4 regions of the Paenarthrobacter nicotinovorans genome follow, and region 2 is predicted to be linked to each of the others. Evidence: riboswitches for the same ligand, from Rfam matches in the RefSeq annotation. Region 2 holds a riboswitch; each other region holds the start of a gene.
What was found. A riboswitch is a leader RNA that binds a small molecule or an ion and turns the genes downstream of it on or off. The one in region 2 is predicted to bind thiamine pyrophosphate.
Positions count from the first base shown of each region.

Region 1: another riboswitch for thiamine pyrophosphate. It lies ahead of thiC (phosphomethylpyrimidine synthase ThiC); the one in region 2 lies ahead of thiO (glycine oxidase ThiO).
Region 3: another riboswitch for thiamine pyrophosphate. It lies ahead of JMY29_RS17700 (ECF transporter S component); the one in region 2 lies ahead of thiO (glycine oxidase ThiO).
Region 4: another riboswitch for thiamine pyrophosphate. It lies ahead of thiD (bifunctional hydroxymethylpyrimidine kinase/phosphomethylpyrimidine kinase); the one in region 2 lies ahead of thiO (glycine oxidase ThiO).

Region 1 covers NZ_CP089293.1:2,495,737-2,501,118, forward strand. The annotation lists gene JMY29_RS11675 (VOC family protein) at 1-679, opposite strand, end outside; gene JMY29_RS11680 (amidohydrolase family protein) at 772-1,854, opposite strand; TPP riboswitch at 1,939-2,046, shown strand; gene thiC (phosphomethylpyrimidine synthase ThiC) at 2,042-3,901, shown strand; gene JMY29_RS11690 (alpha/beta fold hydrolase) at 3,884-4,606, opposite strand; gene ffh (signal recognition particle protein) at 4,685-5,382, opposite strand, start outside.
Region 2 covers NZ_CP089293.1:2,863,269-2,868,650, forward strand. The annotation lists gene JMY29_RS13270 (DUF3107 domain-containing protein) at 1-151, shown strand, start outside; gene JMY29_RS13275 (membrane protein) at 188-490, shown strand; gene JMY29_RS13280 (4a-hydroxytetrahydrobiopterin dehydratase) at 540-884, opposite strand; gene JMY29_RS13285 (thiazole synthase) at 931-1,728, opposite strand; gene thiS (sulfur carrier protein ThiS) at 1,732-1,968, opposite strand; gene thiO (glycine oxidase ThiO) at 1,965-3,200, opposite strand; TPP riboswitch at 3,193-3,312, opposite strand; gene thiE (thiamine phosphate synthase) at 3,340-4,026, shown strand; gene JMY29_RS13305 (CGNR zinc finger domain-containing protein) at 4,144-4,671, opposite strand; gene JMY29_RS13310 (alpha/beta fold hydrolase) at 4,668-5,382, opposite strand, start outside.
Region 3 covers NZ_CP089293.1:3,809,162-3,814,543, forward strand. The annotation lists gene JMY29_RS17685 (GNAT family N-acetyltransferase) at 1-542, shown strand, start outside; gene JMY29_RS17690 (energy-coupling factor transporter transmembrane component T family protein) at 539-1,333, opposite strand; gene JMY29_RS17695 (ABC transporter ATP-binding protein) at 1,330-2,901, opposite strand; gene JMY29_RS17700 (ECF transporter S component) at 2,901-3,521, opposite strand; TPP riboswitch at 3,598-3,734, opposite strand; gene JMY29_RS17705 (NUDIX hydrolase) at 3,959-4,636, shown strand; gene JMY29_RS17710 (DUF4235 domain-containing protein) at 4,663-4,923, shown strand; gene mnhG (monovalent cation/H(+) antiporter subunit G) at 5,004-5,382, opposite strand, start outside.
Region 4 covers NZ_CP089293.1:2,411,386-2,416,767, reverse strand. The annotation lists gene JMY29_RS11250 (Rne/Rng family ribonuclease) at 468-3,614, shown strand; TPP riboswitch at 3,701-3,799, shown strand; gene thiD (bifunctional hydroxymethylpyrimidine kinase/phosphomethylpyrimidine kinase) at 3,790-5,325, shown strand.

The sequences.
Region 1 (5,382 bases), 370 kb from region 2:
AGACATTCATGGCCATGTGGTGGTGATAGCCGCCGGCGGATACGAACAGTGCTTGGCCGTGCCAGCCCGCGGTGCGCTCGAAGCCCAGGGTCCCGACGTAGAAGTCCTGGGCGGTGGCGACGTCACCCACCTGAAGGTGGACGTGCCCGACACCGGCCGCTGCCTGATGCTGGCCCGTGACGGCCTCTTCGCTCAGGTGCTGCTGAAGGAAACGTTGCGGCGGGAGGGCCACGTTGTCCATGACGACGTTCTTGCCGTCCCACTGCCAGGTTTCACGGGGCTTGTCGTAGTAAAGCTCGATGCCGTTGCCTTCCGGGTCTGTGAAGTAGAACGCTTCGCTGACCAGGTGGTCTGCGCTGCCCACGAACGCCCGGGGTTCGTATCCGGCAGCGGTGGCGATGGTGGCCGCCAGTGAGGGCTGATCCTGGAACAGTATGGCGGTGTGGAACAACCCGGCTTCCCCCCGCCCCGGAATCTGGAGCCCCGAAGCCGGCGCCAAGTGAACCACGGGCTTGCCTGCCCGACCCAGGTAGAGGCCGCCGTCCTGTTCGGCCACGACCACAAGGCCCAAAGCACGCTGGTAGTAGTCACTCATGACTTTCATGTCGCCGACCTTGAGCATGACAGTGCCCATGGCGAGGTCGGCAGGAAGAAGGTCCTGTGCGGATGATGTGGACATGTGAAGCTCCCCGTGTTGTAGTGTCCGCCTTTCGGCAGGTTCTACTTCTCTAAATTACTTGAAGCTTCAATTTATTCCCAGCCATTTGACACTCATCCCATGAGTTCACCGCGAAGGACCACGTGCTTGAGCCCGGATACCGTCCGTAGGTCGTGCCGGGGATCGTCATGGCAGAGAACGACGTCGGCACTGGCGCCTTCGCTGATGGCGTCGGCTCCCAGCCACTTGCGGGCGCCCCACGCAGCGGCATCCAGGACCGCGGCGGGTGGCAGGCCGGCGTCGTGCAGTTCATGCATTTCGTCCGCGATGCGGCCGTGCTTGATCACGCTGCCCGCATCCGTTCCCGCGTAGATCGCCACCCCGGCCTCGAAAGCCTCAAGGACCCGCTCACGCCGGCGCTCCCACAACCGCGTCATGTGGTCCGCGTACCCGGGGAACTTTGGCGCCGCCTGGGCGGCGATCTCCGGAAAGGTCGCAATGTTCACCAACGTGGGAACGATCGGCACTGACTGCTCCACCAGCCGTGGGATGTGCCGGGGCAGAAGGCCAGTGGCATGTTCGATGCAGTCGATGTTGGCATCCAGCATGTCGTCGATTGTGTCCTCCGCAAAGCAGTGCGCCGTGACCCTGGCACCTTCCTCGTGGGCGGCAGCTACGGCGTCCTTGACCAGCTTTGCCGGAAAAGAGGGCGCCAGGTCGCCAATGCCCCGGTCGATCCAGTCGCCTACGAGCTTCACCCAACCGTCGCCGTCGCGGGCCTCCTTACGGACGGTCTCCACCAGCTGTTCCGGTTCAATCTCATGGCCCAATCCGCGCAGGTACCGACGGCTTCGGGCGATGTGGCGGCCGGACCTGATAAGGCGGGGCAAGTCCGTCCGCTGCTGCACCCAACGTGTGTCGCTGGGAGATCCGCAGTCGCGGATCAGCAGGGTTCCCGAAGCGAGGTCGGCCTGGGCCTGCGCGAGGGTGGTGGCGTCGTCCACGGCCCCACCGGCGCCCAATCCGATATGGCAGTGGGCATCCACGAAACCCGGCAGGACCCAACCGTCCAGTACTTTGTCGGGAGGGGACGACGGCTTTTCAAACGTCAGCGCTCCCCCAACAGACCACATTCCTTGGCGCACGTCATCTGCTGCCACGAGCACGGGTCCGCTGAATTCAATGATGTTGGCCATGGCAAAAGCCTAATCCGCAGCGGGGCGGCAGGCTTCGGCGGACTGATGTGACTGGGCGCCCCCTGCCAGCTGTGGTAGCTTCGTCTACGACCACACGGGGGCCCTTGCAGGGGCTGAGATCGGGCTGAGGCAGCCTGCGACCGTTGAACCTGTCCGGGTAATGCCGGCGAAGGAAGTGAGTAATCCTTTGAGCACCACCAAAACACAGCACAGCCCTGCCCAAAGCGAGTCCAGCCCTGCCCAAAACGAGCCTGTTACGCAGTCCCTGAGGTCCCACTCGCTGGCATGGCTTGAAGACCATGACGCCGGAATCCGCGTCCCCGTGACGGAAATCGCGCTGGAGCCCTCCCCCAATGGCCAAGCCAACGCACCACTGCAGGTGTACCGGACGGCAGGCCCGGGCAGCGATCCCGTCGTGGGCCTGGAACCGTTCCGGGCCGCATGGATCGAGTCCCGCGGCGACACTGAGGCTTATTCCGGCCGCGAACGGAACCTGCTCGACGACGGCAAGTCGGCTGTTCGCCGCGGGGCCGCCTCAGCCGAGTGGAAGGGCGCGCAACCGGTGCCTCGCCGCGCCGCCGAGGGTAAGACCGTCACCCAGATGCACTACGCACGGCAAGGCCTGGTGACGCCTGAGATGCGCTTCGTGGCGCTGCGCGAGAATTGCGATGTCGAACTGGTCCGCAGCGAGGTCGCCGCCGGCCGCGCGATCATTCCCAACAACATCAACCACCCCGAATCCGAGCCCATGATTATCGGCAAGGCCTTCCTGGTGAAGATCAACGCCAACATCGGCAATTCGGCCGTCACCAGTTCAATTGCCGAAGAAGTGGACAAGCTTCAGTGGGCTACGCAGTGGGGCGCGGACACCGTCATGGACTTGTCAACCGGCGACGACATCCACACCACCCGCGAGTGGCTGATCCGCAACTCCCCTGTTCCGATCGGCACCGTTCCCATCTACCAGGCGCTGGAAAAGGTCAATGGAGAAGCCAACAAGCTAACGTGGGAAATCTTCCGTGACACAGTGATCGAACAGTGCGAGCAAGGCGTGGACTACATGACGATCCATGCCGGTGTACTGCTCAGGTACGTACCGCTGACCGCCAACCGCGTGACAGGCATAGTTTCCCGTGGCGGGTCCATCATGGCGGGGTGGTGCCTGGCCCACCACCAGGAGAACTTCCTGTACACGCACTTCGACGAGTTGTGCGAAATTTTTGCCAAGTACGACGTCGCGTTTTCCCTCGGAGACGGCCTGCGTCCCGGCGCTACCGCTGATGCCAACGACGCCGCACAATTCGCGGAACTGGACACCCTGGCCGAACTCACACAGCGCGCCTGGGAATTCGACGTGCAGGTGATGGTGGAAGGTCCCGGGCATATCCCGTTCCACCTGGTCCGCGAAAATGTGGAACGGCAGCAGGAACTCTGCAAAGGGGCACCGTTCTACACCCTGGGTCCGCTGGTCACCGACGTCGCCCCCGGCTACGACCACATCACCTCAGCCATCGGTGCCACGGAGATCGCCCGCTACGGTACGGCCATGCTCTGCTACGTCACGCCCAAGGAACACCTGGGCCTACCCAACAAAGACGATGTCAAAACAGGGGTGATCACGTATAAGATCGCGGCGCACGCGGCGGACCTCGCCAAGGGGCACCCCGGCGCACATGAGCGCGACGACGCACTTTCCAAGGCGCGCTTCGAGTTCCGGTGGAGGGACCAGTTTGCTCTGTCCCTCGATCCTGTGACGGCCGAGTCGTTCCACGATGAAACGCTGCCGGCCGAACCCGCCAAAACGGCGCACTTCTGCTCAATGTGCGGACCCAAGTTCTGTTCCATGCGCATCAGCCAGGACATCCGCGACGAATACGGTTCAGCAGAATCCCAAGCGGCGATCGCAGGAATGTACAGCGGGATGCGGGAAAAAAGTGCGGAGTTCCTCGCCTCCGGTGGAAAGGTCTACCTGCCGGAGCTCCAGGTGGCCTCCGCACGGACGCCGGAGCCGATCGATGGGACCACGCAGTCAGGAAGCCTGAACTGACCTGGCCCGTCCCACCTCTGCGACGAACGAGCGGATGATGTGATCGCCGTCGGGTGAGTCCTGGGGCCGGTGCCCGCCTGCTGCCACACGGCGGAGGGCACCGGTCTCCTGGAGGTACGCGGCGATTTCCTCGTACAGCGGCTCCCAACCACCCGTAAGAACCAGGGTGGGAACACCAGGAACAATGTGCAGTGGAGCTTCCCACGGCGGAGCTTGGAGCCGGAGCCTGCGGGCAGAACGCCGGGCCTCGGGAGAGTCGAGCCCTCCCGTTTCGGCGGAAAACGCGCGGAGGAAATACTCACGCTGGTAATCGGCATCGTTGAGCTGGCCCCGCACCTCAAACAGCGGTTCCATCAGCGCCCGATATGAAGCGGTAGCGGGAAGCTCAGCAGTCAGGGACAAACAGGCGGGCTCCACCAAGGAAAGCGAATGCACAAGATCAGGGCGCTCAACGGCCGCCAACATAGCGGAGATCGCGCCTTGCTCGTGCGCTACGACGTGGCCGCCCCCTGAATCAGCCAAGGCACCAATCACGATGGCGACGTCGGCAGCGACGTTGGATTCCGCCGGTTCCGCGACCGGATCAAAACCGTGCCTCCGGAGAAAAAGTGCATCATAGCCAAGCGCCATGCCGTGCTGCTTCGGCCAGGCCGCAGCACCAAAACTGCCCAGGCCGTGAAGGAAGACTACGCGCTGCTTATGCATTGGTTCAGCCTATTCGACGGCTCTGACATCCCGGCTCTGACATCCCGGCTCCGACGCGGGGCCGGGATGTCGGCACGGTTATTTACCGAGGAACTTGTCGAAACCCTTGGGAAGGTTGAGCGAGGACGGGTCGAAGTCCGCTGCGCCCTGGCCGAAGGCCGCGCCTGTGGGAGCTGCCGAGGCCGCATTGGCCCGCTTGGCCTCTGCGTCACGCAGTTCCTGGGCAGCCTTGGCCGGGTTGCCCGACCGTGCCTTCTTCTTGGGCGCGTTCTTCCCGTTCTTTCGTCCTCCACCGGGACCACCGAGGCCGGGCATTCCGGGCATGCCCGGCATGCCGCCGCCCTGGGCCAGCTTCTTCATCATCTTCTGGGCCTGGGCGAAACGCTCCAGCAGGCCGTTGACCTCGGAAACATGGACACCTGAACCCTTGGCGATACGGGCGCGGCGTGAGCCGTTGATGATCTTGGGAGCCACACGCTCGTGCGGGGTCATGGAACGGACGATCGCTTCGACGCGGTCGATCTCTTTTTCGTCGAAGTTCTCAAGCTGCTGGCGGATGTTCTGCGCACCCGGCATCATCATGAGCATCTTCTTCATGGAGCCCATGTTGCGGATCTGCTGCATCTGGGCCAGGAAGTCGTCAAGGGTGAAGTCTTCCTGGTCGGCGAATTTCTTCGCCATCCGGGCTGCTTCGTCCTTGTCCCACGCCTTCTCAGCCTGTTCGATCAGGGTAAGTACGTCACCCATGTCCAGGATGCGGGAAGCCATCCGGTCCG
Region 2 (5,382 bases):
AGCCAAGATCGTGGCCGAGGCCGTGTCCAAGGGCTCGGAACTGCGGCTGATCGATGAGAAGGGCCGCCAGGTCATCGTTCCGGGCAACGTGCTGGGATACGTGGAAATCGGCGCCGAGGAAGTCCGCCGGGTCGGCTTCGGCGCCCTCTAGCGTTCACCGTCCCGCCTTCGTCCGCTAAGGAGTCTCATGCTTTCACTTGTCATCGTGGTTTTGGCCACCGTTGCTGCCGGTTTCATCGTGTGGGCCACCGATAAGCGGCACAGCAGGTACGGGATTGCATTGCCCGCAGGCATTGCGGCCGCTGTTGGCACCCTGAGCTGGATTGCTTTCATCAGTGCCGGACTGGGCTACCAGCCGGGCGCGACATGGATCCCCTGGGTCCTGCCAATCGTGCTCGGAAGTGCAGCGGCAGCGGGCATTGTGGTCTATCTGGGACGGACCCGCACCAAGCATGATACTGAGGCGCTGACCAAGGCCTTGCGGCTTTAGGCTCGAAAAACAGCAGTGACCATCACCCACGGGTGATGGTCACTGCTGTTTAAGGGCCCTCGGCGCCCGGATAGCGACCCGGCTCAGCGAGGGCACCCGTGGCCGATGCTGCCTCACTTACGGAGGCGGCAGCAGCAAGGTCGCGTTGGGTTACCTGTCCGCCGGCGTCATGGGACACGTAACGCAGGAAGACCCTGTTGTACCGCCAGTCAAGATCCGGATGGTGGTTCTGCTCTTCGGCGATCTGTCCAATGGCCGCGATGAGGGCCAAAGCCTCGGCCGCCGTCGACGTCTTGTAAACGGTTACGAGGCCGTTTTGGAGCTTCCAACCCGGGAGGTCCTTGAGCGCGGCTTCGACCGCTGCCGGCGGCACCGGTTCTTTCCTGTTAACCATGGTTGCTCCTTCGTTGCGGGGAACCCGGCCCGGGAGGAACCCGGCTTCAGAGGAACTCCGCCCGGCCTTCCATGGCCGAGGACGCCAAGGCGTGCTCACGACGCGGAATCCGGCCTGCCTGTTTGGCCAGCCTACCGGCGATGACGGCGTGTTTGAAGGCTTGGCCCATCTGCACAGGGTTCTGCGCGCGGGTCACTGCGGTCGCCAGCAGGACCGCGTCACAGCCCAGTTCCATGGCAAGTGCGGCGTCGGAAGCTGTTCCGATCCCGGCGTCCAGCACCACCGGCACGGAGGCCCGGGACACGATGAGTTCTATGTTGTGCGGGTTCAGGATGCCCAGGCCGGTCCCGATGGGCGAGCCCAGCGGCATGACTGCCGTGGCGCCGAGGTTCTCGAGGCGGAGGGCAAGCACGGGATCGTCGTTGGTGTAGGCGAACACTTTGAAGCCGCGGTTCACCAATTGCTCGGTGGCGTCCACCAGTTCAACAGCGTCAGGGAGCAGCGTGTGCTCGTCCGCGATGACTTCCAGCTTGACCCAGTCGGTCTCCAGCGCCTCGCGTGCCAGTTCCGCCGTCATCACGGCGTCCTTCGCCGTGAAACACCCTGCGGTGTTCGGGAGGACCCGGATGTTGTTGTCCACCAGCAGCTGGAACAGCGAACCGGTTTCGGCCGGCGAATAGCGTCGCATGGCCACGGTGGTGAGCTCGGTTCCGGATGCCAGGAGCGCGGCTCCGAGCCCGTCCAGGCTCGGCGCACCTCCCGTTCCCATGATCAGGCGGGACCCGAATTCGACGCCGTCGATCACCAAGGCGTCAGTAAGGATTTCGGTGCTTGCTGTGGTCATGGTTCAGCCTCCCTGTACTGCGGTAACGAGTTCGAGTTCATCGCCGTCGGCCAGCGGAGTAGCTGCCCACTGGCTGCGCGGCACCACCTCGGAATTGCGGGCGACGGCGACACCCAGCTTCCCGCCGTCGGCCGCCTGTCCGCGGTGGTCGAGTACGCGGCCGGTGACGGCCGTGACGAGCGTGCTGACGGAGGCGTCGGCGGGCACCTGGCGGACGGCGCCGTTGAGTTTGATGTTCATACTGTTTCCTTGCTGTGGAGTTGAGAGCGACGCGCGGTTGCACTGAAACGGTCGGGCCGGAAGATGGACCAGCGGGGATCAGGGGAACCGGTGAGCAGCTCCCCCACGATCCTCGCGGCCACGGGGGTCAGGAGGACGCCATGCCGGAAGAACCCGGTGGCCACAATCAGGCCCGCGATGTCCCCGCTTGAACCGGCTACGCGGCCCAGCAACGGAGCGTTATCCGGAGTCCCTGGCCTGGCGCGCGCAGTTGCTTCCAGGAGTTCAAGTTCGGCCACCGCGGGAACCAGTACCTGGGCGTCCCTAAGGAGCTGGTAAACCCCGCCGGCAGAGACTGCGTTGGAGGCCGCCGACAAGCCGTCCTCCCGTTGGGTAGCTCCGATGACTACGGTTCCGTCGTCCCTGGGAACGATGTAAACGGGCACCCCGCGGACCATGCCACGAACAGTGGCAGTGAGCAGCGGTTGGAGGTGCGCGGGGACCCGAAGCCTGAGGATGTCCCCGTAGACCGGCCTGACCGGAAGTTCAAGACCCTCAGGAAGGCCGGCGAGCGCGGGGGCGCCCAGCCCGTTGGCCACCACGGTTTCGCCGGCCATGACGGATTTGCCGGATTCGAGCTCCACTCCGGCTACCTGGTCCCCGTCCCACAACAGGCCGTGCGCGGACTCTGCAACGGCAAATCCTTCCCTGGCGCCGCCTAGCCACGTGCCATCGCCGGATGAATGGGCGGCCAGCCCTGCCATGAGGCACTCCGCCAGCTTCCGGGGATCCACCTGGTGATCGGCGGGGATATCAAAGGCACAGGAAATTTGCGGGCTAAGGAGCGGTTCGCGTTCCCTGGCGGTCCGCAACGGCAACGGTTCGACCCCCAGGCCCGCCGCGAGCTGGACGGTGCGAAGGTCCGCGAGCGCGCGGCGGTCGGCGGCATCGGCACCCACGGCGAGGGTCGGCGTCGTGCGGTATCCGGTATCTTCCACAGGCCGGTGAAGGCCGCCGGCAAACGAAGGCCACAACCGGGATGACTCGAGCATGAGCTCCAGGAGGTCTTCTTCCTGGTAGTGCAGCTCGCTCACGGGCGCCAACATTCCGGCAGCAGCAAATGTCGCACCGGTGGCGGGCGCCGGATCGATGAGTGCTACGGAGCGGCCCAGCTTCCGGGCCTGGTGGGCGATGCCCAGTCCGATGACGCCTCCGCCGATAACGGCAACATCCGCGTGAATGGCTTCTGCCATCTGTTTCCTTCCCTACGCCGGTACTAGCCGGATCAGGTCAAGCGGTCGGCTCTGAAGCCCTCTCAGCCGGACGGTCATAAAGACGTAGGTCACGGCTCCCGCAGTACGTGCCCAGTTTAGAGGAACTACTGTGGATTCCATGACCCAGCACTCTGCCCTCGCCAGCGCCCGCCTCTACCTGTGCACTGATGCGCGCAAGCGCCAAGGCGATTTTGAAGACTTTGCCGACGCCGCGTTCCAGGGCGGGGTGGACATCATCCAACTCCGTGACAAGACGATCGAAGCCGCCGAGGAATTGGAATTGCTGGCGATCCTGCGTGGCGTCGCAGAACGGCACGGGCGGCTCTGGGCGGTCAACGACCGGGCCGATATTGCCAGTGTTTCCGGGGCTCCGGTGTTCCATGTGGGCCAGAAGGACCTCCCGCTGGAGATTGCCCGCACGTTCCTTCCCCGCCCCGCTTCGATTGGTCTCTCCACCCATACGCCTGAGCAGGTAAATGCCGCGATCACGGCTTCGCCGGGCGAGCCTGGGCTGGACTATTTCTGCGTTGGTCCCGTCTGGGCGACCCCCACCAAACCCGGCCGCGAAGCGGTGGGAACCGGCCTGGTCACATATGCCGCGGAAGCGATCAGGCGCGCGGAGGAGACCACCGGCGGCGCCGTGGAGGTGCCGTGGTTTGCGATCGGCGGAATCGATCTCGGCAACGTCGAGCAGGTGCTCGCTGCGGGCGCCAGCCGTATCGTCGTCGTTCGCGCCATTACCGAGGCGGAAGATCCGACGGCGGCAGCCAAGTCGCTGCTCGAAGCCCTGGACGCCGCCGCGTAACGGTTCTCCAAACAACAGTCCCAGGCACGCAGACCGTCGGGGTATCGGCAGGTTGTGGCGACAGGGGTGAGTCGGGGCTTGCAGATGCCGCAGCCCACCCACCGGATCGGATCAGATTCAGGTGAGCCGATCGCGGTACTGGCGCATCTTGCTCCGCGCCCCGCACGTGTTCATGTCGCACCAGGTCCGGGTCCTGGACCGTGAACTGTCGTAGAACACCCACCTGCACGCTTCCGACGCGCAGGTCCTGAGCCGCTGCCCCGAGCCGGTCAAGCCGTGGAGCAGGAGCGCCCCGACCGCTGCTCCCGCCGGCGAGACCGGCAGGCCGGCCGACGGGGTCAGCGCGAGCCGCCCGTCGTCGTCGACGTGGGGGCCTGCCCAGTGCTCCTGAGCGAGCTGGTTCAGGGCGGATCGCGCTGCCGTGTCGGTACGGTCGGCCAGGAACGCGCGCATGACCTCGCGGGCGTCGCGCAACGAGATGAGATGCTCGAGCGTGGGCTCGCCGCCCCATCCATGCCGGACCAGCCACTCCCGCCCGTCACGGATGGTCGCCAGCGCGTCGGTGCCGTGCAGCAGTGTGGCGCTGTTGCAAAACTCCACGACGACACGCAGCTCCTCGGGCACGGCGGACTGCACGGCGTTCACGCGCTCAGCAGACTGAGGAGTTCGCCGGGCCGATCCTCCGGCACCATGTGCCCGGCTCCCTCGATGATCGAGAACCGCGCGTGATCCGGAAGTGCCGTGACGAGCCGATGGGCGTAGTCGACACCCAGCCACGCATCTTCCGAGCCCCAGACCACGTGGATCGGGATGTCCAACAGCCGGAGTCGATCCTGTAGCTCGTCGGTGTTCTCCTCGCCGCCTTGGGTGTACTGCCGGTAGAACGCCCGTGCCCCTTCCGCACCCGCCCACTGGCCCGTGTACGAAGCCAGGGCGTCTGCACGCAGACCCACGTGACTGCCGGACCGGATCTTGGCGTCGATCAGGGCAGCGCTAGCCCAGTCGGGGAGCGCCTCGAAGGCCTCGGGGTGCTGGTGGACGGTTTGGAAGAACCCGCCGGCGCCCCAACCACTCACCGTCGCGGCATCGATGAGCGTGAGCGACTCGAAGTTCACGTCGTGCAGGAGCGTCGCCCGCAGCGCGACCGCGCCGCCGACGTCGTGCGCCACGACCCGAGGCGCTGAGACCCCCCAGTGCTCGAGGAGTTCGACGAAGATCGTCGCCTGCTGCCGGAGGCTCACATCCGGCGCGGTGCGGGTCGACTGTCCGAATCCGAGCATGTCCCAGACGTAGACCCGGTGATCACGAGCAAGCACCGGGGCGATGTCTCGCCAGATGTACGACGAGAAGGGTGTG
Region 3 (5,382 bases), 950 kb from region 2:
AAGGCTGGGGTGAATTGCGCCTTGTCCCGCTGGTCCCCAGCGAAGACATCGGGCTCATCTTCGAATGGGTCAAGCAACCCCGCGCCAGGTTCTGGGGCATGACGGAGAAGTCCCAAGAGGAAGTGCTGGAAATCTACGGATTCCTTGACTCACTGGACACGCACCACGCTTTCCTGGCCCTCCTCGACGGCGAGCCCCTGGCCCTGTTCCAGACATACGAACCACTGCACGATCCCGTGGGCGAGGCCTACCCCGCCCGCGAGGCGGACATCGGGATGCATCTGCTGCTGGCACCGGCAACGCGCCCCATTCCGCACTTCACCCCCAGGCTCGGCACCTCCCTTATCAGGTACATGTTCTCGCTCCCGGGCAAGGACCGGATCATCGTGGAGCCAGACTCACGCAACGCCAAAGCCCTGCGCCGGCTTGAAGCGACGTGCTTCGAACTCGGCCCGATCATCCAGCTCGAGGAGAAGGAGGCCCAGCTCGGCTTCCTCACCCGCGCAGATTTCGACGAAATCCAGGAGCTACCGGCCCGCTAACGCCACACGAAGCTCCACGTTCCGGCGCCCAAAGCCGTGAGGACGGCGCCTCCGGCTATGGCCACGCCGCCAAGTACCACCCAGACGTCCATCAGCGAGTACGTGGACTCACGCGCCCACGTCCGTTGTCCCCCGCCGAAACCGCGGGCTTCCATGGTCACGGCCAACCGCGAAGCCCGCCGGACGGCCTGGACCAGCAGCCCGAAGCTCTGTCCGAGCGTCGCTTTGAGGCGCTGGATCGGGCTTCCCTGTGAGCCGACACCGCGGGCGCGCCGGGCCATGCCGATGGTCTGCCACTCCTCCGCCATGAGGCCCACCAGCCGCATGGCGGCAAGGGAACCGAGGACAAATCGGTGCGGCAGCTTTGCCTTCTGGGCCAGTGCGTCCGCCAGGTCCGTCGGGTCGGTGCAGGACATCAGCAGGATCGCGGGGAGGGCGATCGCCAAACCGCGCAGCATGAAGCCGAGCCCCAGCTCAAGGGAACCTTCGCTGATGGACCAGAGTCCGACGTCGAGCAGTACCGCGCCGCTGTCAGCGGCCACAATCGCGGTGCTCCAGCCCCCTATCGCCGCCGCTATGATCAGCGGCCAGGCGCGCTGCCAGAGAAGGCGGAGTGTGAGGCCGGCCAAGGGGAAGAGCGCCAATTCCGCGATGAGAGCCGTGGACGCGGAAACCCAGTCGATGGACAGGGCCAGCACCAGGGAGATAAGGAAGACGGCCACGAACTTCGCCAACGGGTTTGCCCGGGTCAGGAGTGCGTGGTTGCCGCGCAGGCTCAATGCGTCCCTCATGCCGCACCCGCTTCCTGAGGCGCCGTCTCACCTTGGGACACCGGCCCGAGCCGCAGTTCCGTCCCGCCCAGTACGGCACTGAATTCCTGGTCGTGGGTCACGGAAACCACGGCGGTACCGGCGTCCAGCAACTCCGAGAGGAACGAGGCCAGCTCGGCCCAGGTATTGGCGTCCTGTCCGAAGGTGGGCTCATCGAGGACAAGTACCTTCGGGTGCGCCGCCAACACCGTAGCCACTGAAAGCCTGCGTTTCTCACCGCCGGACAGTGTATAGGGATTGGCATCCACCAGATGGGAGAGCCTCAGCCGCTCCACCAATTCGTCCACGCGTTCCCCGCCGTGGCCCAGGTGCCTGGGGCCGAACATGAGCTCATCCAGGACCTTGCCCGTGACGAACTGGTGCTCCGGTTCCTGGAAGACCGTGCCGATCCTGGAGATGAGCTGATCGCCCTTCCATTTGTACGGGTCGATGCCCGCCCCCTCCGAAAGGTCGACGCCGGCGCTCACCATGCCGTCCACCGGCGCCAGAAGGCCGGCCAACGTCAGCGCAAAAGTGGACTTCCCGGCACCATTGGGCCCGGTAATGGTCAACGCCTGGCCAGCACGGACCTGGGCGGTGATGTCCCTCTGCACCGGAACCGGAGGGATGGTTCGGAAGCGCTTTCGCCTGGGCTTTTCCCGGGACACGGCCAGGTCCTGTGCTGCGAGGAGGAGTTCGTTTGTCCCGGACGTCCGGGCACGCGCCCTTGTGGCGGGAACGTAGCCGGGAACCCACACGCCCGCCGTCATCAGCATGGAGCGCGCCTGGGTGAGGACCTGCTCCGGCGGACCATCCAGGAGGACTCCCGGGGTGCCTGATTGCGGGCCTGCGGTACCGGGTTGCAGGACCACGATCCTGTCCACCAGGTCCTTCCACACGGACACCCTGTGCTCCACCACCACCAGCGTGGCGCCGGTCTTGTCCAGGCAGCGGGCCACGGCGTCGCGGACCTCGAGGACCCCTGCAGGATCGAGGTTGGCCGTGGGTTCGTCCAACAGGATCAAGCCTGGCCGCATCGCCAAAATGCCGGCCAGCGCGAGGCGCTGCTTCTGTCCCCCGGAAAGTGCCGCCGTCGGGTGGTCCAATGCCAAACCGCCGCCTGATGCGGTACGCAAGCCGACGTCGTCGAGCGCTTCATGCACCCGGGACCAGATCTCCTCGCGCGGCACGGCAAGGTTCTCGGCGCCGAAGGCGACGTCGTCGCCCACTCGGGAGAGAACCACCTGTGTTTCGGGATCCTGCTGCATCAGCCCGGCGCGGCCACGCTGCTCGCGGGCAGTGACGCCGTCGATCAGCAGCGAACCGGTCTCGTCAGAGTCGTCTTCCTCGTCACCCAGCACCCCGGCGAGGGCATGCAGGAGCGTGGACTTGCCGGCCCCCGAAGGGCCCAGCAACAGGACGCGTTCCCCCGGTTCAATGCGGAGGTCAAGGCCCTGGATGGCAGGCTGGGCCCGGCCGGCATGCCGCCATCCCCACCCCTCGGCGGAGATGGCGGCAGGCCGGACCGTGCCGCTGTGTGTGGCAGACATCAGTTGAAGACTGGCTCCGAAGCGGCCTTCCGCGACGCGAAGGAACTCAGGACACCCGTCGTGGCCAGACCGCGGGTGGCGATCCAAGACAGGCCGCCGGCGATCACTGCACCGGAGATGGTGGTGAAGGTGATGTACGTCAGTTTGTCGATGGCCTCGTAGGCGATATTCCAGCCCCAGGGCAGGAACGAATCGTTCAGGCCACAGAAGAGGCCCGCGCCTGCGCCCGCGAGGAGTGCGGTGGGCAGGTTGAACTTCTTGTAGCGGAACGCGGCGAAGATCAGCTCGGCGCCAAGGCCCTGCAGGACGCCGGAGATGAGCACCGTGGTGCCGTACTGCGAACCCATGATGAGCTCACCCGTGGCTGCGACGGCCTCGCAGAAAAGAGCTGCGCCGGGCTTTCGGATAATGAGCATGCCCAGGACTGCGGGGATCATCCAGCCACCGGCGATCAGGCCGGTCAGGGGCGGGTACGCCGCATTCATGGGGATGGATACCAGTGCCGCGCCCTGGGACCAGGCCCAGAAAATCACGCCGCCGGCGATGGCGATGAGGGCCGCCACCACGATGTCTACAACACGCCAGCTATAACTGGTCTTCTTCACGTTTACCGTGGTCATTTTTCTGCCTCCTGAGGTTACAGGAGGGGAAAGTGCTCCCCGGAATCCGCCTGGCTTGCACCGTCCGGCTCCGGACACTCTGAGAAGCTCGACTCCCTTGCGCCGGTACTAACCGGATCAGGTTCGAGGGTCTGCGGCTGTCCGCACTCTCAGCGCCCTCGCGTCTCCTGCATCGCTGCAAGGTCCGACGGCGGCGCTCCCCTGTCGTTATCAAATCTGCCCTGATGGGCGGGTTCAGTTTACACCTCCGCGTACGGCCGGCTCTGGGCCGCGGTCACAATCCTGTTGCGAGGCCCACTCTGCGCCCTATCCCCGCGCCTAAACACGCACACCAGGCCCCACAACAAACGAGGGTGCGTTGCGAGGCCCACTCTGCGCCCCATCCCCACGCCTAACACGCACACCAGGCCCCACAACGCACCTGCAAGAATGGCCTGATGACGGATCTTCCAGGCTCCCACGCACCCGTGGCCGAGCCACGCCTCGCTGCCAGCGTGATTCTGCTCCGCGACGCCCCCTCGGGGCTAGAGGCATTTGTCCAGCACAGAGTCAGCACCATGGACTTCGCGGCAGGAATGGTGGTCTTTCCGGGCGGCCGGGTGGACGCTGTGGATCAGTCCGGCTGGGACTACCCCGGGGAACTGCTGCGCAGCCATGCGTTGTCCTGGGCGCAGAGTTCGATTTCCGCGGACACAGCGTTGGCGGAGAGGAACGCGGGAATGGTGCTCACGGCAGCAATCCGCGAAGTCCAGGAAGAAGCCGGGCTGGGCATCGAGCCCGGAGAGCTGCGACCCTGGGCCAACTGGATCACGCCCATAGACATGCCCAAGCGCTTCGACACCTACTTCTATGTGGCCAAGCCGGCACCGGAAGCGCAGCCCCGGCATCAAACCACGGAGGCTTGGCAGTCGCTGTGGATGCCGGTGTCCGGAGTCCTGGAAGCGGAAGCCGCAGGGCAGTTGAAGCTGATGCCACCCACCTACTATCTGCTGAAGGAAATCGCTGTCCTCGATTCCGTAGAGGCAGTGTGGTCCGCCGAGCACCCGGTCGTCCCGGTTCTGGCTCCGGTCGGGTCCTTGGCAGCGTTTCTCAAGGAGCGGGAAAACCGCGGGTAGCCGTGCCGTGCAGCTAGGCTGGTGGCATGAACCTCTTTTTCAAGCTGCTGGGCGCCGGGGTAAGCCTCGGTGCAGGCTTTGTCGGTACCAAACTCGTCAACAAAGGCTGGGAAAAGGCCACGGGCAACAAGCCGCCCACAGGCAACGATGACATGGAGACGAGCCTCCGCTCGGCTCTGACCTTCGCGCTGATTTCCGCTTTCGTGAGCACGCTGATCCAGGTCCTTGCCAGCCGCGGCACCCAGCGGGCGATTGCCCGCTTCGCGAAGTCGCAGGACATCGTCTAAGCATCACCCAACAAGCAACGCGGGGTCACTTATGGCCCATCCCCATGGGGGTAATGGGCCATAAGTGACCCCGCGTTGCTTTAAGGTTCGGAGGGCTCCTGGCCGGCGGCGGCCCTTTGGACCACGGCTTCGAGTTCGTCCTTGGTGAGCTTCTCGCGGTGCCCGTGTTTGGTCCGGTACGCGGAGCGCCCCACCATGTGGGCGGACACCGGCGCGGTGAGAAGTTGGAAAATCCACGCCACCAGCAGGACGGGCCACACCCACCAAGTACGCATCTGCAGGCCGATCGCTGCGAGCATCAGGAACAAGCCCAACACCTGCGGCTTGGTGGCTGCGTGCATGCGGCTCATGAGGTCCGGGAACCTCAGCAAGCCGATCGCGGCACCCAGGGACATCAGCGCGCCCACTATGAGGAACACTGCGGTCACCATGTCGATGACCAAGTCCACTCCGGTGGCG
Region 4 (5,382 bases), 450 kb from region 2:
GGATCGGATCCTTTTCGACGTTGTGCCCCGGCGGGCCGGGAAGGGTTCTTGGGAGGATTCTAACGCCGCTGGCTGTGGGCTGCGCCCAGCTTGTGCCGATCCGGACGACACAGCGTCCTAACGGGCGATGTCGCGCGGGTGTGAGAGAATGAACATGGCTGGAAGCCGACCCACATTCGGATTCCGGTCCGGTGACTTGTTCCCAAGACCGCCAGTATGAGCTGGGCATGCCCGGATCACGTCGATCCTCGGTAGGCCCGCCATAACAATGGACGGCACCTGGTTGTGGCAGCAGAACAACGGGTTTCAGAACTAAGCCGCCGGCCTTCCAGGGCTGCCGCACCCCAATGATGGTGCGAACCGGAAGGCATACTACCGACTTCTGTCAACGCCTGCGGGTTTTGACAATATTTGCCCCTCTGGGCGCCGGATGTGGCGGTGTCGCTGGGGCAGGAGTGTTGCCACATATGGATAATGATCAGGTTGTAGCCGTTAATGATGAGGCAGCTCCCGCGGAAACTGCGGAAGCGCCCAAGAAAACCACCCGGACCCGGCGCAAGGCTGCGCCCAAGGCAGTTGCTGAGGCAGAGGCAACCGAGGCCCCTGCCACTGGGACGCCCGCAGTTGCGGAAACTCCCGAGGCTGACGCCAAGCCCGTACGCCGCACCCGGTCCCGCAAAAAGGTTGAGCCAACCGAGCCCTTGCCCGGCCTCGGCGATGAAACCGCCGCAGGCCAGGAGCCTGCTGCCGAAACCCAGCCCGAAGCCGTCCCTGAAGCTGCCCCCGAAAAGCCGGTCCGCCGTCGTCGTGCTGCCAAGCCCAAGGTGGAGGCAGAAGAGACGCCCGCAGTTGCTGAAGTTGTTGAAGAAACCACGACGCCGGAAGCCGGCGCCCAGCCGGAAGAACCTGCTGCTGAGGAAGAGGCTCCGGCCGAGGAAGCTGCTCCTGCCGCTGCCACCTCGCTGTTCATGGAACCGGTTTCCATCACGTCGATGATCTTCCAGGCCCCTGACCTCACCACTGTCCCGCGCGTTGCGGCCGTGGAAGAGACGGACGACGAGCCGGAAGACGACGCTGAAGCAGCCGCAGACGGTGAGCTGGACGAGGGTGGCAGTCGTCGCCGTCGCCGGAGCCGTGGCCGCCGCGGGCGCCGTGGCACTGAACGCGACGAGAACGACACCGAAGACAGCAATGACTCCGGCGACGAAGAAGCTCCCGCAGCTGAAGCCCTCGAGGAAGGCGTCACGTCGCGTCGCCGTCGTCGTCGGCGTCGTGGAGACCAGGACCTTGAACTGACGGGCGGCTCGGATGACGACCCGCCCAACACGGTAACCCGCGTTCGCGCCCCCCGGCCCATCACGGAAACGGCTCCATCCAACCGGGTCGCAAGCGTCAAGGGCTCCACCCGGCTCGAGGCCAAGAAGCAGCGTCGCCGCGAGTCCCGCGAGACCGGACGTCGCCGCCAGGTGATTACCGAAGCCGAGTTCCTGGCACGCCGCGAATCCGTGGACCGGCAAATGATCGTCCGCCAGCGCGACGACAGAATCCAGATCGCAGTCCTTGAAGATGGCGTCCTGGCCGAGCACTTCGTGTCCAAGACCCAGCAGGACTCCCTGATCGGCAACGTCTATCTCGGCAAGGTCCAAAACGTCCTGCCATCCATGGAAGCTGCATTCGTTGATATCGGACGCGGGCGCAATGCGGTGCTGTACGCCGGTGAAGTCAACTGGGATGCAGTGAACCTGGAGGGCCAGCCGCGCCGGATCGAGAATGCGCTGAAGTCCGGCGACTCCGTCCTGGTCCAGGTGACCAAGGATCCGGTGGGTCACAAGGGTGCCCGCCTCACAAGCCAGATCTCACTTCCGGGCCGCTACCTTGTGTACGTGCCGGGTGGATCCATGACCGGCATCTCGCGCAAGCTGCCCGACGTCGAACGCAACCGCCTCAAGCGGATCCTGAAGGACCGCCTGCCGGAAAACGCCGGAGTCATCGTCCGTACGGCCGCTGAAGGTGCCTCGGAAGAAGAACTGACCCACGACATCAACCGTCTGCGCGCGCAGTGGGAAGGTATCGAAGGGCAAGCTTCCTCCACCAAGGTGCTGGCACCGGAACTGCTTTACGGCGAACCGGACCTCACCATCAAGGTTGTCCGTGACGTCTTCAACGAGGACTTCTCCAAGCTGATCGTCTCCGGTGACGACGCCTGGGACACCATCGAGGCTTATGTAACCTATGTTGCCCCCGACCTCGTGGGCCGCCTTGAAAAATGGACCAAGGATCAAGACATCTTTGCTGCCTGGCGCATCGATGAGCAGATCCACAAGGCTCTGGAACGCAAGGTCTTCCTGCCGTCCGGTGGCTCGCTGGTCATTGACCGCACCGAAGCCATGACGGTGGTGGACGTCAACACAGGTAAGTTCACCGGCAGTGGTGGAAACCTGGAAGAGACAGTTACCAAGAACAACCTTGAAGCTGCCGAGGAAGTCGTTCGCCAGCTTCGCCTGCGTGACATCGGCGGCATCATCGTCATCGACTTCATCGACATGGTCCTGGAATCCAACCGCGACCTCGTTCTCCGCCGCATGGTGGAGTGCCTGGGCCGTGACCGTACCAAGCACCAGGTTGCTGAAGTAACGTCACTGGGCCTTGTCCAGATGACCCGCAAGCGCATGGGCACCGGTCTCCTTGAAGTCTTCGGTGAGCAGTGCGAGCACTGCGCAGGCCGCGGTGTCGTGACGCATGACGAGCCCGTGGAGCACCGCCGCGCCAACACCGTGGCAGCCGAGCAGCACCGTCCGCACACCGAGGCACAGCAGTCCACAGCCCGCACCGAGCGCAAGCGTCGCCGCGGCAAGGGCGGCGCCCAGGGAACGGTCGAAGCGCCGGCCCAGGTACATTCGACGCCGTCCGCCCCTGTTGCGGCACCGGCAGCACACCCGGAAGCCCAGGACCCTGCCCGTCAGGCAAAGGCCGAAGCAACCCGGGCTGCACTGGCGACGATTGCAGCGGCCGCGCATGCCGCCCACCTTCACGATGACGAGCTCCACAAGGCAGAGGAGCAAACCCGGGCGGCCGGGGAGCATGGTCCCGACGCCGGTTCAGTCTCCGCTGCCCCGACGGCCCAGGAAGCCGCGGCACACGACGCCGCTGTCCGCGAAGGCCGGGCCACTCCAGTGCTGCGTTTTGGCGGCGAAGAGGTTGCCTTGCCTTTCGTTGAACACCACGATGAGCCGCAGGCAGCCCGGCCGGCCATGAGCCTGGACCGCCTGGCCGAAGCTTTCTCGCACCTTGGCGCGGCACCGTCGCCTGAGGACCAGAAAGCCAAGGAAGCTGTCGAAGCCCCGAAGGCTGCGAACACCCCGACGACTGAAGCTCCGGCTCCGGCCGCCGACGAAGCCCCCTCAGCATCGCGGGGTCGTCGTAGCCGCCGGAACCGCAGTGCAAGCAGGGCCCAAGGCGCGGCCAACGAGACCAGTGTTGAGCACCACGACGTGACCGCTACGGCCGCGAAGGGATCGGCGCACGAGTCCAAGGCGCCTGCGGAGCCGGTCAGGAAAGCGGCCCCGGACGAACCCATCATCCTGGGCGTCGGCGTACCGGCCTCCGAACTCTAACCGTTTGTGACCGCACCAAGGCCCCGCAGTTCCGCTACCAGCGGCAATTGCGGGGCCTTTTGCTGTCTGCCGGTGCGCTAGGCTGGGGGACTGACACGGGGTGCCAGGCGATGGGCCAGGCTGAGATCCAAACCCGTTGAACCTGTCCGGTTAGCACCGGCGAAGGGATGTCCTCATGGCCGCATTGTCATCTTCCGCTGTTTATCCGCTGGCGGAGGACCGCAGACGAACCCCCCGGGTACTTAGCATCGCGGGCTCCGACCCGTCCGGAGGAGCCGGAATCCAGGCTGATTTGAAGAGCATCGCCGCCCACGGTGGATATGGCATGGCTGCCATTACGGCTTTGACGGCCCAGAACACCCTGGGTGTCAGCGGTGTGCACGTACCACCCGTGGAGTTCCTGCGCCAGCAACTGGACGCCGTCAGTACCGATATCGTCATCGACGCGGTGAAGATCGGGATGCTCGGCGACGCGGCTGTTATTGACGAGGTGCGCAGTTGGCTCGAATCGGTGCGCCCCGCCGTCGTGGTTCTTGATCCCGTGATGGTGGCCACCAGCGGTGACCGCCTGCTGACCGACTCCGCAGGGGAGGCCCTTCGTTCCCTGCTTCCATTGGCGGACCTGATCACGCCGAACCTGCCCGAGCTTGCCATATTGCTGGGGGAAACCGAGGCTGCTGATTGGGCATCGGCATTGGAGCAGGGCAAGCGACTGGCAGCTGAGTGCGGAAACACGGTCTTGGTCAAGGGCGGTCATCTGGCCGGCTCGGAATGCCCCGATGCCTTGATCAACACCAGCGGGCTGTTGCGGCAGGACGTCATCGAAGTGGCAGGTCCAAGGATTGCGACCCGGAACAGCCATGGCACTGGATGCTCGTTGTCGTCCGCCTTGGCTACCGTCCAGGCGCGCACGGGCGACTGGGAGGCCTCACTGCGCGAAGCGAAACCGTGGCTGCTCCAGGCCCTGAGGAGCGCAGGGGAGCTGGAAGTGGGCCAGGGCAACGGGCCTGTGGACCACTTCCACCACCAGCGCGTCCTCCAGCCTGGCGGATTTGCCGCCACTTTGTGGAAGGAAGCCATCCCGGAGCTTGAAAAAATCCACGGCCTCAACTTCATCCAGGAACTGCAGTCGGGGCATTTGCCGGAGCCGGCATTCAGCTACTACCTTGCGCAGGACGCCATCTATCTCAATGGCTATTCCAGGGTCCTTGCCCGTGCAGGCGCGTTGGCGCCCACCGAGGAAGAACAGCTGTTCTGGGCCAAGAGCTCACGGCAGTGCCTGGAAGTTGAATCGGAACTGCACAGGAACTGGTTGAGCTCCCGTGAGGCTTCGGGCGTCACCGGACCGGTCACCAAAGCCTACGTGGACCATCTGCTGGCAACGACGGCGTCAGGCAGCTATGCGGTGGTCCTCGCGGCGATCCTGCCCTGCTACTGGTTGTATGCGGAAGTGGGTCAAAAGCTCCACGCCGCGTTCGTCGATGCCGGGGCCTCCGGCGGGCATCCCTACGCGGACTGGCTGCGGACGTACGCCGACGAGGACTTTGCCTCCGCCACAAGGATGGCGATCAACTTCACAGACGCGGCGGCCGTTGCCGCTTCCGGGCGTGAACGTGCGGAGATGCTTGAGGCTTTCAGGCAGTCCTGCCGCTACGAGACGGCGTTCTTTGATGCTCCGCGGCTCTACGCCCAGGGTGGGCCGGCCTGTTGAATCGGGACTGAACCGGGACTGAACCGGGATGAAAAGCATGGCTTGTCCCGCGCGTCG